Linked DNA regions of Heliomicrobium gestii. The protein of the gene in region 1 interacts with the protein of each later gene in a pairwise test. Links are inferred from orthologs where the notes say so. Each region holds a gene or a part of one and is shown on either strand. Other genes may lie near its edges.

What was found. Proteins that work in one complex are often made in the same cells at the same time.
Region 2: the proteins of GTO89_RS04470 (region 1) and GTO89_RS08525 interact in binary tests that used the Escherichia coli proteins (3 or more experiments, as listed by UniProt). The link is inferred for Heliomicrobium gestii from one-to-one orthologs.

Annotation. Positions count from the first base shown.
Region 1 is NZ_WXEX01000003.1:128,724-133,472, reverse strand. The notes cover bases 784-3,690. They hold GTO89_RS04470 (glutamate-5-semialdehyde dehydrogenase), read right to left. Parts: upstream 2,911-3,690; coding sequence 1,657-2,910; downstream 784-1,656. Other genes in these bases: proB (glutamate 5-kinase), read right to left, coding at 2,941-3,690; nadD (nicotinate-nucleotide adenylyltransferase), read right to left, coding at 909-1,673; GTO89_RS04480 (RNA-binding protein), read right to left, coding at 784-806. In the rest of the region: bis(5'-nucleosyl)-tetraphosphatase (symmetrical) YqeK, read right to left, coding at 1-490; more of GTO89_RS04480, read right to left, coding at 546-783; more of proB, read right to left, coding at 3,691-4,089; GTPase ObgE, read right to left, coding at 4,259-4,749. UniProt on the Escherichia coli protein: Catalyzes the NADPH-dependent reduction of L-glutamate 5-phosphate into L-glutamate 5-semialdehyde and phosphate. The product spontaneously undergoes cyclization to form 1-pyrroline-5-carboxylate.
Region 2 is NZ_WXEX01000006.1:105,705-113,424, forward strand. What follows is about bases 2,238-5,102. They hold GTO89_RS08525 (ABC transporter ATP-binding protein), read right to left. Parts: upstream 4,278-5,102; coding sequence 3,198-4,277; downstream 2,238-3,197. Other genes in these bases: GTO89_RS08515 (copper amine oxidase N-terminal domain-containing protein), read right to left, coding at 2,238-2,342; GTO89_RS08520 (tetratricopeptide repeat protein), read right to left, coding at 2,420-3,130; GTO89_RS08530 (RrF2 family transcriptional regulator), read right to left, coding at 4,343-4,798; GTO89_RS08535 (sulfate ABC transporter permease), read right to left, coding at 4,849-5,102. In the rest of the region: GTO89_RS08505 (DUF2304 domain-containing protein), read right to left, coding at 1-258; GTO89_RS08510 (glycosyltransferase family 2 protein), read right to left, coding at 255-1,016; more of GTO89_RS08515, read right to left, coding at 1,416-2,237; more of GTO89_RS08535, read right to left, coding at 5,103-5,649; GTO89_RS08540 (ABC transporter permease), read right to left, coding at 5,646-6,491; GTO89_RS08545 (sulfate ABC transporter substrate-binding protein), read right to left, coding at 6,513-7,559; GTO89_RS08550 (hypothetical protein), read right to left, coding at 7,580-7,720. UniProt on the Escherichia coli protein: Part of the ABC transporter complex CysAWTP involved in sulfate/thiosulfate import. Responsible for energy coupling to the transport system.

The DNA.
Region 1 (4,749 bases):
GGTCCAGCGACTGTTCGGCCAAGTCTCGGAGCGTTTCTACACCCTTGTAGGTCCGGTTCGGCTCGATCTTGTCGGCAACGTAGACGATCTTTGCCAAAAGCCCCATGCCGGGATGGCCGACCGTGTGATGGCGCACCGCCTCGAGCACCTCGTCGTCATCGAAGTCGTACTCCCTTGCCGCCCACCAGGCGCCGGCGTACCCGTGGAGGATTTCGGCCTGTTTTCGCTCCCACGGGTGGAGAGAAACACCGGCTTCCTCACAGGCCTCGATCAGCCGATCGGCCCGCCACTCGCGGGCGATGTCGTGAAGCAGTCCGGCCACACGGGCCCGCTCGGCGTCGGCGCCCCACCGGACTGCCAATCGAAAGGCCGTCTCGCCGGCCCCCACCGTATGGGCGTAGCGACGGGGGCTCAATGCACGGGCCAGATCTTCCTTCAGTCGCCGGCTGATGGCTTGCCAATCTCCCAACAGGATCATCCTTTCCGTCATACACAATAATAAACCTCCTATCCCATTACGGTCTAGGAGGTGCATATAAATTCTTTTATTGGTCCTGTCTGGGCTTGGCCTCGTTGACGGTCAGCATCCTGCCTTCATACTCGGCGCCGTTCATGGCTTCCACCATGCGCTCGGCGTCTTCATCTCTGACCTCGACGAAACCGAATCCTCTTGATCGCCCTGTCTCTCTGTCTGTGATGATCCGGCTGCTCAGCACCTCCCCGTAGGGGGAAAAGAGATCCGTCAGGTTTTCGGGCTTCGTTGCCCAAGGCAAATTGCCCACATAAAGGGTCCGAGTCAATTCCATTCACCTCACCATAACCCCATGATACTCGGCCTCAAGCGATGTACTTTCGCCCTGCGCTCGCGACTTAGTATGACCGGATACGGCGGGGTTATTCGCGGGGTGCTAGCGGTAACTTCCCGTTTCGATGATGCGGTGGACCACCGGCTCGGGCAAGAGGTACTTGACGGAACGCCCCTGGGCGAGGCGCTGGCGGATGTCGGTCGACGAGATGGCCAAGGCTGGCACCTCGATCAGGTGAATCCGTCCGGAAAACGCCTCCATGCAGGCCACCGCCTCGCGCAGGTGATCGCGGCCATAACCGGGGCGGTAGGCGGCGATAAAACGGCATTCGGCCATCAACTGATCGATCTGGCGCCAGGTCATGATCTCCAAGATGGCGTCGGCGCCGGTGATGAAGAAAAACTCCGCCTGTTCCCCATAGTCGCTCCGGAAGGAGCGGACCGTGTCGATGGCATAGGAATAGCCGGGGCGGCTTACCTCCACATCAGACATGCGAAAACGCGGGTTCGAGCAGGTAGCCAACTCGGTGAGGCGATAGCGTTCCCAAGGGTCGGTCACAAGCTGGCTCCGTTTGTGGGGCGGTCTCCCTGAGGGCACAAAGACGACGACAGACAAGTCGAAGAGATCGGCCGCCGCTTCGGCTGTCACCAGATGGCCAAAGTGAACAGGGTCAAAGGTCCCGCCCATGATGCCGACGCGTACAATCCCGTCGCCCGTTTGATTCACCTTGAATTTGGGCACCTTGATCCCGAAGGTGGTGTCCACCCACTCATAGTCAGTCAGGTCTTCCGGGATGGAGATGACGACGCCATGGGGACCGATGATAAAGCCCTTGCGCTCAACAGGGTGATTAGCGGATCTGTCCATCGCCGTAGCAGACGTACTTGATCGTCGTCAGTTCGTTCAGTCCCATGGGACCGCGGGCATGCAGTTTTTGGGTGGAGATGCCGATCTCGGCGCCCATGCCAAATTGGAAGCCGTCGGTGAACCGCGTCGAGGCGTTCACGTAGACAGCGGCGGCGTCGACACAGCGGGTGAACTCGCGGGCGCGGCCATAGTCGCGGGTGATGATGGCCTCCGAGTGACCGGTCGAGTATTTGCGGATATGTTCAAGGGCCTCATCGAAGCTGTCGACAACCTTAACGGCCAGGATCAGATCGAGAAACTCCGTGGCATAGTCCTCTTCGGTGGCCTCCTTGATCCCCTCAAAGAAACAGAGGGTGCGGGGACATCCGCGCAGCTCCACGTTCATCTCCGTCAGCACCTTGCCGATATGGGGGATGAACTTGCGGGCCACATCCTGGTGAACGAGAAGCGACTCGGCGGCGTTGCAGACGCCGGGGCGCTGGCACTTGGCGTTAATGATGATCCGTTCCGCCATTTCCAGATCGGCGTCGGCGTCCACATAGATGTGGCAGTTGCCAACACCTGTTTCGATGACCGGGACGGTGGCGTTTTTGACGACCGCCTGGATCAGACCGGCGCCGCCGCGGGGGATGAGCACGTCCAGGTAATCGTTCATGGTCATCATCTGCTGGGCCACTTCCCGGCTCGTGTCCTCCACCAACTGGATGGCCCCTTCCGGGATGCCGGCCTCTTCAGCCGCCTTGGCGATGACCTTGACGATGGCCATGTTGGAGCGAATCGCCTCAGAACCGCCGCGCAGCAAGACGGCGTTGCCCGTCTTCAGGCAAAGGCCGGCGGCGTCGACGGTGACGTTCGGACGGGCTTCATAAATGATGCCGACGACACCGAGGGGCACCCGCACCTGCCCGATTTCAAGGCCGTTGGGGCGGCGCCACTGGCGCTTCACTTCGCCGATCGGATCGGGCAGGCTGACAAGGGCATAGAGACCTTCCGCCATCTCTTCGACACGCTTTTTATTCAGCATCAGCCGATCTAAGAGCGACTTGGACATGCCTTTTTGCCGTCCCGCTTCCACGTCAAGGGCGTTGGCGGCCAGAATCTCTTCCTCCTGGGCCACCAAGGCGTAGGCCATCGCCTCAAGGGCCTTGTCTTTCACCTGCGAGGACAACGACCCCAGTTTGTAAGCGGCGTCTTTGGCTTTTTTGCCCTTCAGGGACAGTTCGGAATACATGTTCATGGCTCTTTCCCCCTGTTTCGCCTTTGCTTCTTATCCGATATGCCGGGAGACCATAACGGTCAGATCGTCCCGGTGCACGACCTCGTCAACGCCTTTTGCGCCCAAGGCCGCTTCAATGTCCTGGCACTGTTTCCCCATGATCCGCCGGACCTGGTCTGCCGAATACTGGGTGACGCCGCGGGCCACTTCCAGGCCTTCCGGCGCGATGATGCTCACCATATCGCCGCTCTGAAAATCACCGTCCGCCCGGGTGATGCCGCAAGGGAGCAAGCTCTTTCCGCCGGAGACGATCGCCTCGGCGGCGCCGGCGTCGATGTAGACGCGGCCGCTGCTGGCTGAGCTGAAGGCCAGCCAGCGCTTGTAGCCAGGCAGCGGCTTTTCATTGGGGAAAAACAAGGTCCCTACCTCTTCCCCGTTCATGATCTCGCGGAGACCGTTGGGCCGGCTGCCTTGGGCGATGACCATGGCGACGCCCGATTCAACAGCGATTTTGGCCGCTTGCAGCTTGGTGGCCATCCCGCCGGTGCCCAGGTTGGAGCCGGCGCCAGCGGCCATCGCTTCGATCTCCCGCGTGATCTCTGCCACTTCAGGGATAAAAACCGCTTCGGCGTCAACCCGCGGATTGGCCGAATAAAGACCTTCGATATCGGTCAACAGGATCAGCACGTCGCCTTGAACCAGACCGGCCACTAAGGCCGACAGGGTATCGTTGTCGCCGAAGCGAAGACGGATCTCGTCGATGGAGACCGTATCGTTTTCATTGATGATGGGGATGACGTTCATCCGCAGGAGCGCCTCCAGGGTATTGCCGGCGTTGATGTAGCGCTCCCGGAAGGCGAAGTCGTCCCGCGTCAACAGCACCTGAGCGACGACGAGGCCGTATTCGGCGAAAAGCTTTTCATACATATGCATGAGAATGCCCTGGCCGACGGCGGCGCAGGCTTGTTTCTCCGGCACCGCTTTCGGCCGCTTCTCCAGACCCAATCGCCCCATGCCGGCGCCAACGGCGCCGGAACTGACCAGTATGACCTGATGACCCCGGTTGGAGAGATCGGCCAGTTGCCGGACCAGCTTTTCCATCTGCTCCAGGTTCAGTTTGCCGGTGCCGTGGGTCAAGGTGCTGGTGCCGACCTTGACGATGACGCGGCGGGCCTTGGGCAGGTCCTGGCGTCCAAACACGGGGGCCACCTCCACAGTCGATTGATGGGCGTCGGCGACGACCTGTAACAGCGTCCTGTATACAGGATCGTCCCTTTTGTATTGTGGTTTATTCTCGATAGGACGGGCGTTTCCTGCCTTGACCCTTTTTACACAATTTTTTCAGAATCGAGCAAATTGGGCAATCAATTTATTCGCCGTCGTCGCCACGATCGGCATATTGGGCGGCATACTCGATAAAGTCAAACTCCAGGTCGCGGATGCGGACAGGGTCGCCGTGTTGGCAACCGGCGTCGCGCAAGGCCTGATCGACGCCCATCACGTCAAAAATGCGCTGCAAGCGGGCCACCGATTCTTCGTTTTCCATGTCGGTCATGGCCACATGGCGCTCCACTTCCTTGCCGGTGACGACAAAGACGCCCTCTTCGTCCCGGTGGATCTTGAAGCGTTCCTCAGCCTTGCCGGAGAAGCGAACATCCATGTGCGCGTCTGCGGTGACCGTCTCGAAGACGACAGGCCCCAGTTCCTCCAGTCCCTTGTGAACGTGATAGATCAACGGGTCCAACCCCTGGCGGGTGGCCGCCGAGATGGGGAAGATCACGGCCTCTTCACCGAGCTTCTCCCGCAGGCGCGCCAGCTGTTCCTCAGCGCCGGGCAGATCCATTTTATTGGCGGCGACAA
Region 2 (7,720 bases), on another replicon or contig:
GGCCTGACGGTAGAGGATGACCAGAATGAACAGGATGCCCAGGAAAAAGAGCAACGCCGGTTGATAGGCCACTCCCAGATAGGCCGCAGCGATGTCCACCAGTTTCGGCCAAAGAGCCAAAAAGAGGATCGCCAACGTGCCCGCCATCCAGTACATGGACTCCTTTTCACTGAGGCGGTTTTGTTTTACCTTCCGAATGACATAGACCGCAAAGGCAAAGGCGACCAGTCGAACAAACCAGATCAGTTTTAGACTCACCGGGAATGGCTCCCTTCCGCGTTGACGGCCAGGACCTTCCGGTAGGCTCGTCCCTTGATGATGGCGATAAAGATGCTGTACATCATCGTCGCAAGGTATTTGACGACTTTCAAGCCCGTGTGCATGCTCTCGCCGTGCAACCGCTCTCGAATCGAGGCCGGCCGCTCGGTCACGCGAAACCCGGCCAGGATCATCAACACGAGCACATTGGCATCGGGAAAATCGACGGGAAACTGGTTGGGTCGTGAATAGAAGGAGAAGACACGGCGGTTCAGCAATTGCAGACCGGAGGTGGGATCAGCCACATCCTGCCGAGTCAACAGCTTGATCAGGAGCGAAAAAATCTTGATGCCCAAGCCGCGCATCCAGTTGGTGTGTTTTTTATTGTCGACGAAACGAGACCCGATGACGATATCGGCGCAGGTGTCCTTCATCGCCCGCGCCATGTCGAGGATGTTGGCCGGATCATGCTGGCCGTCGCCGTCAAACTGGATGACGTAGTCGTAGCCATAGCGAACAGCATACTTAAATCCCGTCTGTAGCGCCGCCCCGTAGCGCAGATTGAAAGGATGGCGAAGAACGACAGCGCCATGGTGGGCGGCTATCTCCGCCGTCTTGTCACGCGAGCCGTCGTCGATGACGACGACATCCACCCACGGCGTGACCTGTCTCAGTTCGTCGAGAACACCGGCGATATTTTCCGCCTCATTATAGGCGGGGATGATGACTAGGCATTTTCCAGGCAACCAGTCACTCAAGCTTCGATCCCCCGTTGTTCAAAAATCCAGATTTATCGATATGGACATGAAAAAATGGTATATACAAAGCACACCGATATGAAAGTTATCGAGCTATTAAAAGTTCATACAACATGTTTCGCAGATTTTTTCGCCAGTGGGTCGGTGTTACTCCGAACTGCCGCCATGTGTCTGTTTTAGCGACCTTTCCGTCAATTGTGACGGGATACTTCACTGTTAAAGGTTACTTTCAATCTCATCAGCTTCCGCACAGCGATGCCTTTATTTTATCATCATTGCACCCATTACAACCATAAAGGACATTCCACTCAAAAAACGACTGCAAGAGGCCCCGATGCCTCCCTGCAGTCGTTTCTAGACCGGGCTACCCGATCCGTTGGGGAATCAATTGGGAAAAGCTTAAAAATTGTTGATATAGACCGTCTTCGTGACGCCATCCCAGTCGATTTTCACGCCAAAGGCCTCCGAAATCAGCCGTAATGGTACATAGGTCGTCCCATCGACAATCTCCGGCGCAACGATGGTGCTCGGGTCAGATACGGTCAAGGGCTTCTTGTTCTTAACCACATCGGTTTTTCCCACCCAGAGTTGCACCGTATCCAGCCCGCGAACCAGATCGATCCGTTGTTCACTGCCTGTCCAATTTATGTCGGCTTTCAGCTTTTCAGCCACCAGTCGCAGCGGAACCATCGTACGTCCGTCTTTGGAATAGGGAGCCGGTTGGGCATTGAGCAATTCGTAGTCAACGGCAACACGGATCGCATTGTCCATCACCGGGCTGAGGGACTCATCTTGATTGCACCATAACAAGGCGTAAGTTCCCGAGGCATGACCTGTTTCCGCTTCTACCGCGCCATAATGGCCATCCCAGAAGATGCGTGAAGAGAGCAGGTCCCAGTTCTTTTCACCCTCGTTCCAGTAACCGACGTGAAAACGACCGATCGGCAAATCGGTTTTCATCTGACTGGCTCGGGCGAAGTCGATATCGCTGATATTGAAAATGACGCGCATCGGCTTTTCTAAGGAGGCGACATAGTTGCCGGCAGCATTATTGAAGTTCGCGTCGATCACCCGGGTCACATAAAAGCGATCGTTCGGAGCGATTTTGGCGATATCGACAGGTTTGATCTTAATTTGGCCTTTTGCCTTAAAGGTGTTGGCTGGAAATTCAAGCCGCATATCAAGGGATGTTTCCTTGCAGACGTCTCCGTTTTTCCCGACAGTATAATCCCCTGCATTGGCAACGCCGGGAATCACAACCGTCGCCAAAGCGAGTGACAAGGTTAGCGCCAAAGAAGTGACTTTGCCATTCCATTTTTTCTTCATAACAACAGCCTCCCTTGAATTTGCTCTGTTTTGTTTCGTTATATGTAGATTCATTTGAACCCTGCTATTATGTAGTGCTACTTCGCCGGGGTTACGCCGCCGGCGCCTTGGGCCGCCGCCTGCTTCAACAGGTTGACCTTCTGTTGGGCCCCTTTATCCCCTTGCGCCGCCGCCTTTTGGTACCACGCGAGGGCCTGTTCCCGGCTCTTAGAGGTCCCCACGCCATCTTCGTACATCAAGGCTAAGGCAATCTGGGCATCTTTGTTCCCATTTTCAGCGGCCGATTGGAACCACTTGAAGGCTTCGGTCGCGTTTTGAGGCACACCAACACCATTTAAATAGGCATATCCCAGGTGATACTGCCCTTTGTCATACCCCTGATTGGCGGCTTTCTGAAACCATTTTACCGCCTCTTCCCCGTTCGGCGCGACACCGTTACCGGTAAAGTAAAAAACACCGAGGTTATTTTGGGCTTTGGGATCACCCTGTTCGGCTGCTTGCTTCAGCCACTTTAGGCCCTCATCTACATTTTTCTCTGTGTTGTCGCCGTTAACCAGCATCGTTCCGAGCTTGTACTGGGCAGATGTGTCACCCTTTTCCGCTTCTTTGCGGACCTCTTCCATCTTCACCGGTGCGTTTCCCGCGGCTGCATCGGAATTCGCCGGATTTACTTGGGCTCCACTGTTTGCCGAAGGGGAATTCGTCGTCTCGTCTGCCGCCTTAGTTTGGTTGAAACCGCATCCGGTTACCGTTACCGCAAGGGTAAGGAACAAACCGATAGAGATCACTTTTTTCAACAACGCACAATGCCTCCAATAAAAAGAATGGGTTGTGTTGAATATATTACCACAAGTTTCATCGGTTGTGGGGCGACTCACCGAGAAAAACCCTTCCCTTTTGCACACCGACTAAAACAGAATGACCCCTTTGGAGAGTTGCGCCTTTCTCATTCGTAAGTAACGCTGTTAGCAACATTCCATTATCCAACCGAAGAACCACTCGAAACCCCTGACCCAAAAAGGTCAAGGACTGCACTTGCCCCAAACAATAGGATTGCCCCACTTCTCTTTGGTCGCATTCTTCCCCTGAGCACAGTTTGATTTCAACATCTTCCGGACGGATCAACAGATCGACCCTGGTGCCATCAGGCCACTGGGGTGCAGGAAAAGACCATTCTCCGGCCACTGCCGTTCCTTGCGACACCTCGGCGGAGAGCCAATTCGCGTCCCCCATGAAACGCGCGACAAAGGCGGTGACAGGATGTTCATAGATCTCCTGTGGCCTTCCCAATTGCTCCAGTCTGCCCTGCTGAATGACAGCCACTTGATCTGCCAATTCCAACGCCTCCTGCTGGTCATGCGTAACGAATAGACTCGTCACCGGAATCTCGTCATGCAGTTGGCGAAGCCATAGCCTCAGTTCCTTCCGGATCTGGGCATCTACAGCGGCGAAGGGCTCGTCGAGGAGCAACAACCGCGGTTTCGCCGCCAACGCCCGAGCGAAGGCGACACGTTGCTGCTGCCCGCCGGACAACTGGCTGGGATATCGCATTTCCAATCCAGCAATGCCCGTAACCCCCATCAACTCATTCACGCGATCGTGAATGGCGCTTTTCGTCCATTTCTTCATTCTCAGCCCAAAAGCGATGTTTTCAAAAACCGTCATATGCATAAACAGCGCGTAATTTTGAAAGACAAAGCCAATTTCCCGCTTTTGCGGCGGGAGATGATCCACCCGCTGCCCAGCCAAATGCACTTCACCGGCACTGGGCGTCTCCAATCCCGCAATAAGCCGAAGCAAGGTTGTCTTTCCGCCGCCACTTGGGCCAAGCAACGCCGTAATGCCGCCATCGAGCACCTTGAAGCTAACCTCGTCAACAGCCGGCGGAAGTCCCTTCCCGTAAGACTTGCTTAACTGTTTCACCTCAACCGTCAAAAAAAAGCGCCTCCTGTTGAGCTTTCCAGCTTCCCTCGGGACAGTAGCCCTACTCCCTAGTCAACTTATTTTCCCAAATAGAACTCATCTGGCCGGCCCGGCGGCAACAGCGGTTTTCCTTCGATTACAGCCAACAGCGTTGTCGAATCCATCTGGCGAGCAACGAAATCGCGAATTTCCGCCATCAATCGGCGGAATTTGCAAACACTCTCCTCGGTGCACGCCTGGTATTGTGTGACCGATACACAACCAATCGGGGCTAGAATGCCATCAAAGTGACGCACCACCTGCCCGAGCGTGATCTGTTCCGGCGAACAGGCGAGCACATACCCGCCGTACTTTCCCGGCACACTGGTCACCCAGTTTTTCGTTTTCAAGTCCAACATGATCTGTTCCAAAAAGCGTTTGGGTATCCGGTTTCTCTCGGCCAGTTCCCGCAAGGATACCGGCTCGTCGCCATAGGACTCCGCCAAGGTGCACAAAGCCCGCAACGCGTAGTCTGTTTTCTTCGAAATCTTCATCTGCGTGCACCTCCATGACCATTTTTACAATCACAAACACCTTTTTTCACTCAGAAGGACGGCTTCCCCTCTCGCCGCCCTTTGACCCACTCCAACAGCCCGACAAGAGCAACGGCAAGGAAAGATAACACGAGAGCCACCGAATAGGCGCCACGCAAATTAAAATCGGCAGCCGCCTGGTAGATATAGAGTGTGGCAGACTGGGTTTCACTAATGAGATTACCCGATACGACAATAACAGCCCCGAACTCGCCCAAGGAACGCGCCGCGGTCATAACAACCCCGTAGGCGAGACTCCAGCGAATAGACGGGAGAGTAACCTGCCAAAACGTCTGCCACGATCCTGCGCCCAGTGTATAGGCCGCCTCTTCCTGTCTCGTCCCCAAGGCCTCTAATAAGGGAACCAGTTCCCTCACCACAAAAGGCAACGTAACAAAAACGGTAGCGAGAATCATACCGGGAATTGCAAATATGACTTTTATCCCCCATAAACCAAAAAAAGCCCCAAACAAACGATTCGGACCGTAAAGCAAGACCAACATTAACCCCGCTACAACCGGAGAGACAGCAAAGGGCAAATCGACCAGGCTGTTGACCAAAGACCTGCCGGGAAACCTGTGGCGAGCCAGAACAATCGAGATCAACACACCAAAACATCCGTTAATCAAGACAACTGCCAGCGTTATTTCGATACTTACCCAAAGGGCGTGCACCGCTTCGGGCCGCATAACTTCCCTCAAAAAAGCAGCAACCCCGCCGGTGAAGGCTTCCACCAGTAAAGCCCCCATCGGCGCAAGCAATAAAATTCCGAACCACAGATAAATGAACGCTGCCACAAAAAAACGGATCAACGGCGAATCCCCCCCCATTTTTGCGCCCACCGATGCTGCAACAAAAGCATCATCAGCGAAAGGGTCAGCAAGCAGACAGACATCACCGCCGCTCCCGTGATATCAGAACTTTCCACTAAACCATAGATATACACAGACGCCACCTGCGTTTTCAGCGGAATGTTGCCGGAGACCAGCACGATCGCACCGAACTCCGCAATCGCCCGTGAAAAGGTCAACGTAAAACCGGAAAACAGACCCGGACGGATCATAGGCAGCAAGATATACCAAAAAATATGCCAGCGGCCGGCGCCAAGGGTTTTGGCCGCTTCCTCCATCTGACTGCAGCCGGCTTCTAAGAGCGGCTGCACAGTTCGTATCGAAAAAGGGAACGTTACGACCAACAGGGCCAGTAAAATCCCTGGATAGTCAAAGATTATCGCAAGTTTTTGTTCCGTTAGCCAACGACCAAACAAGCCCTGCAGCCCATATAAGCCAAGTAACATCATCCCGATCACCGCCGTTGGGATGGCCATCGGTAAATCCACCAGCGCATTCAGCAATCGTTTTCCCGGCAAATCATACCGAACCAAACCATAGGCGATGACCAACCCTGCTGCGCTATTGATCAACGCTGTCACCAGTCCGAGCGCGATTGTTAGTTTAAACGCAAACACTGCGGCCGGCGATTGAAGGGTAGTAAAAAAACCGGCCAAACCGCCGAGGGAGGCTTGCGAAAGCAATCCCCCCAGCGGAATGACCACCATGAGCAACAGATATCCAATCACCCCGCCGCGCAGCGCGAACCCGCTTATGTCCGCGATCGTTGTCGGGGTATCAGCGTTTTTACTTACCGTCCACATATTCAAGCTCCATTGTTGAGATTATGCACCCTTTTTACCTTCGACAATTTCCGTCCAAACTCCTTTTGGCCCATAGAGTTGTTCAAACACGGTATCCCAACCGCCAAGATACTGAATATCAAAAAGCCATTCCGGTTGGGGAAACTTATCTTTCGTTTCCGCGACCACCTCGGGCACGACTGGACGAAAACCATACTTGGCAAAGGCGCGTTGCGCTTCCTGGGACTGTAAGAAGGTGACAAAAGCCTCAACCGCCGCACGATTTCCATGTTTTTCTACGTTCTTATCCACTAACGCGACAGGGTTTTCGATTAGAACCGTTGCTTTCGGATAAATCACGTCATAGAGTGGTTGTTCCATGTTCCGAAGCAGCAACTCATTTTCATAGGTTACCACCACATCCCCAAGCCCTTTTTCGAAGGTGGTCATCGACTCCCGACCGCTGTTATCCATCACCTTGACATTCTTCTGAATGGACGCCAGCAGTTCCGCACCCTTATCGGGATTTTTCTTTCCCGTCTCTATTTCCGCCGTCTTTACGCCCGCGCCATAAATGGCGTTGATATCCCACATGGCGCCGCCGGAGGTGCGTGGACTGGGATAGAGGACCGTCACTCCCGGCTTGCCAAGATCCTGCCATTCACGAATCCCCAAGGGATTCCCCTTCTTGACGCCTAGCGCCACTACGGAGCGTGTAATCATCCCGGCATAGGGACGATCTTTCCAGTTGTGAGTGATCAATCCGGCCTTTCGGATCGTCTCGATATCACCTTCCAATGACAACGCGGCTACATCCGCTTCCAACCCATTGACGATGGCCCGTGCTTGAGCACCGGAACCAACATAGGATTCTTTGAAGGTTACCGTTTGCCCCGTCTTCTCTTTCCATTGTTTCTGAAAAGCCGGAATGATCTCCTTTTGGTAGGCTTCTTTGGGAACCGTATAGGCAGCAAGCATGATTTGCGTCGTTCCCTCGGCGTTCGGCGCTTCAGAATGACTGCATCCTGATAGCGTCAAAAGTAACATGCCTGCGCTAATTAACCGAAACAGCGTCTTGGCTCGTTTCATCATCGTTCCTCCAATTCATATTAGCCAATAAACCCAACAAAACTCACTACATCGCTCATGGCAAACTCGATGATTGGCACATCCTCCGGGTTTCCATCTCGTCCATGACCTGTAATGATTGTGACGGACTTGATACTTTCAGGTTTTGCAACAATATAATC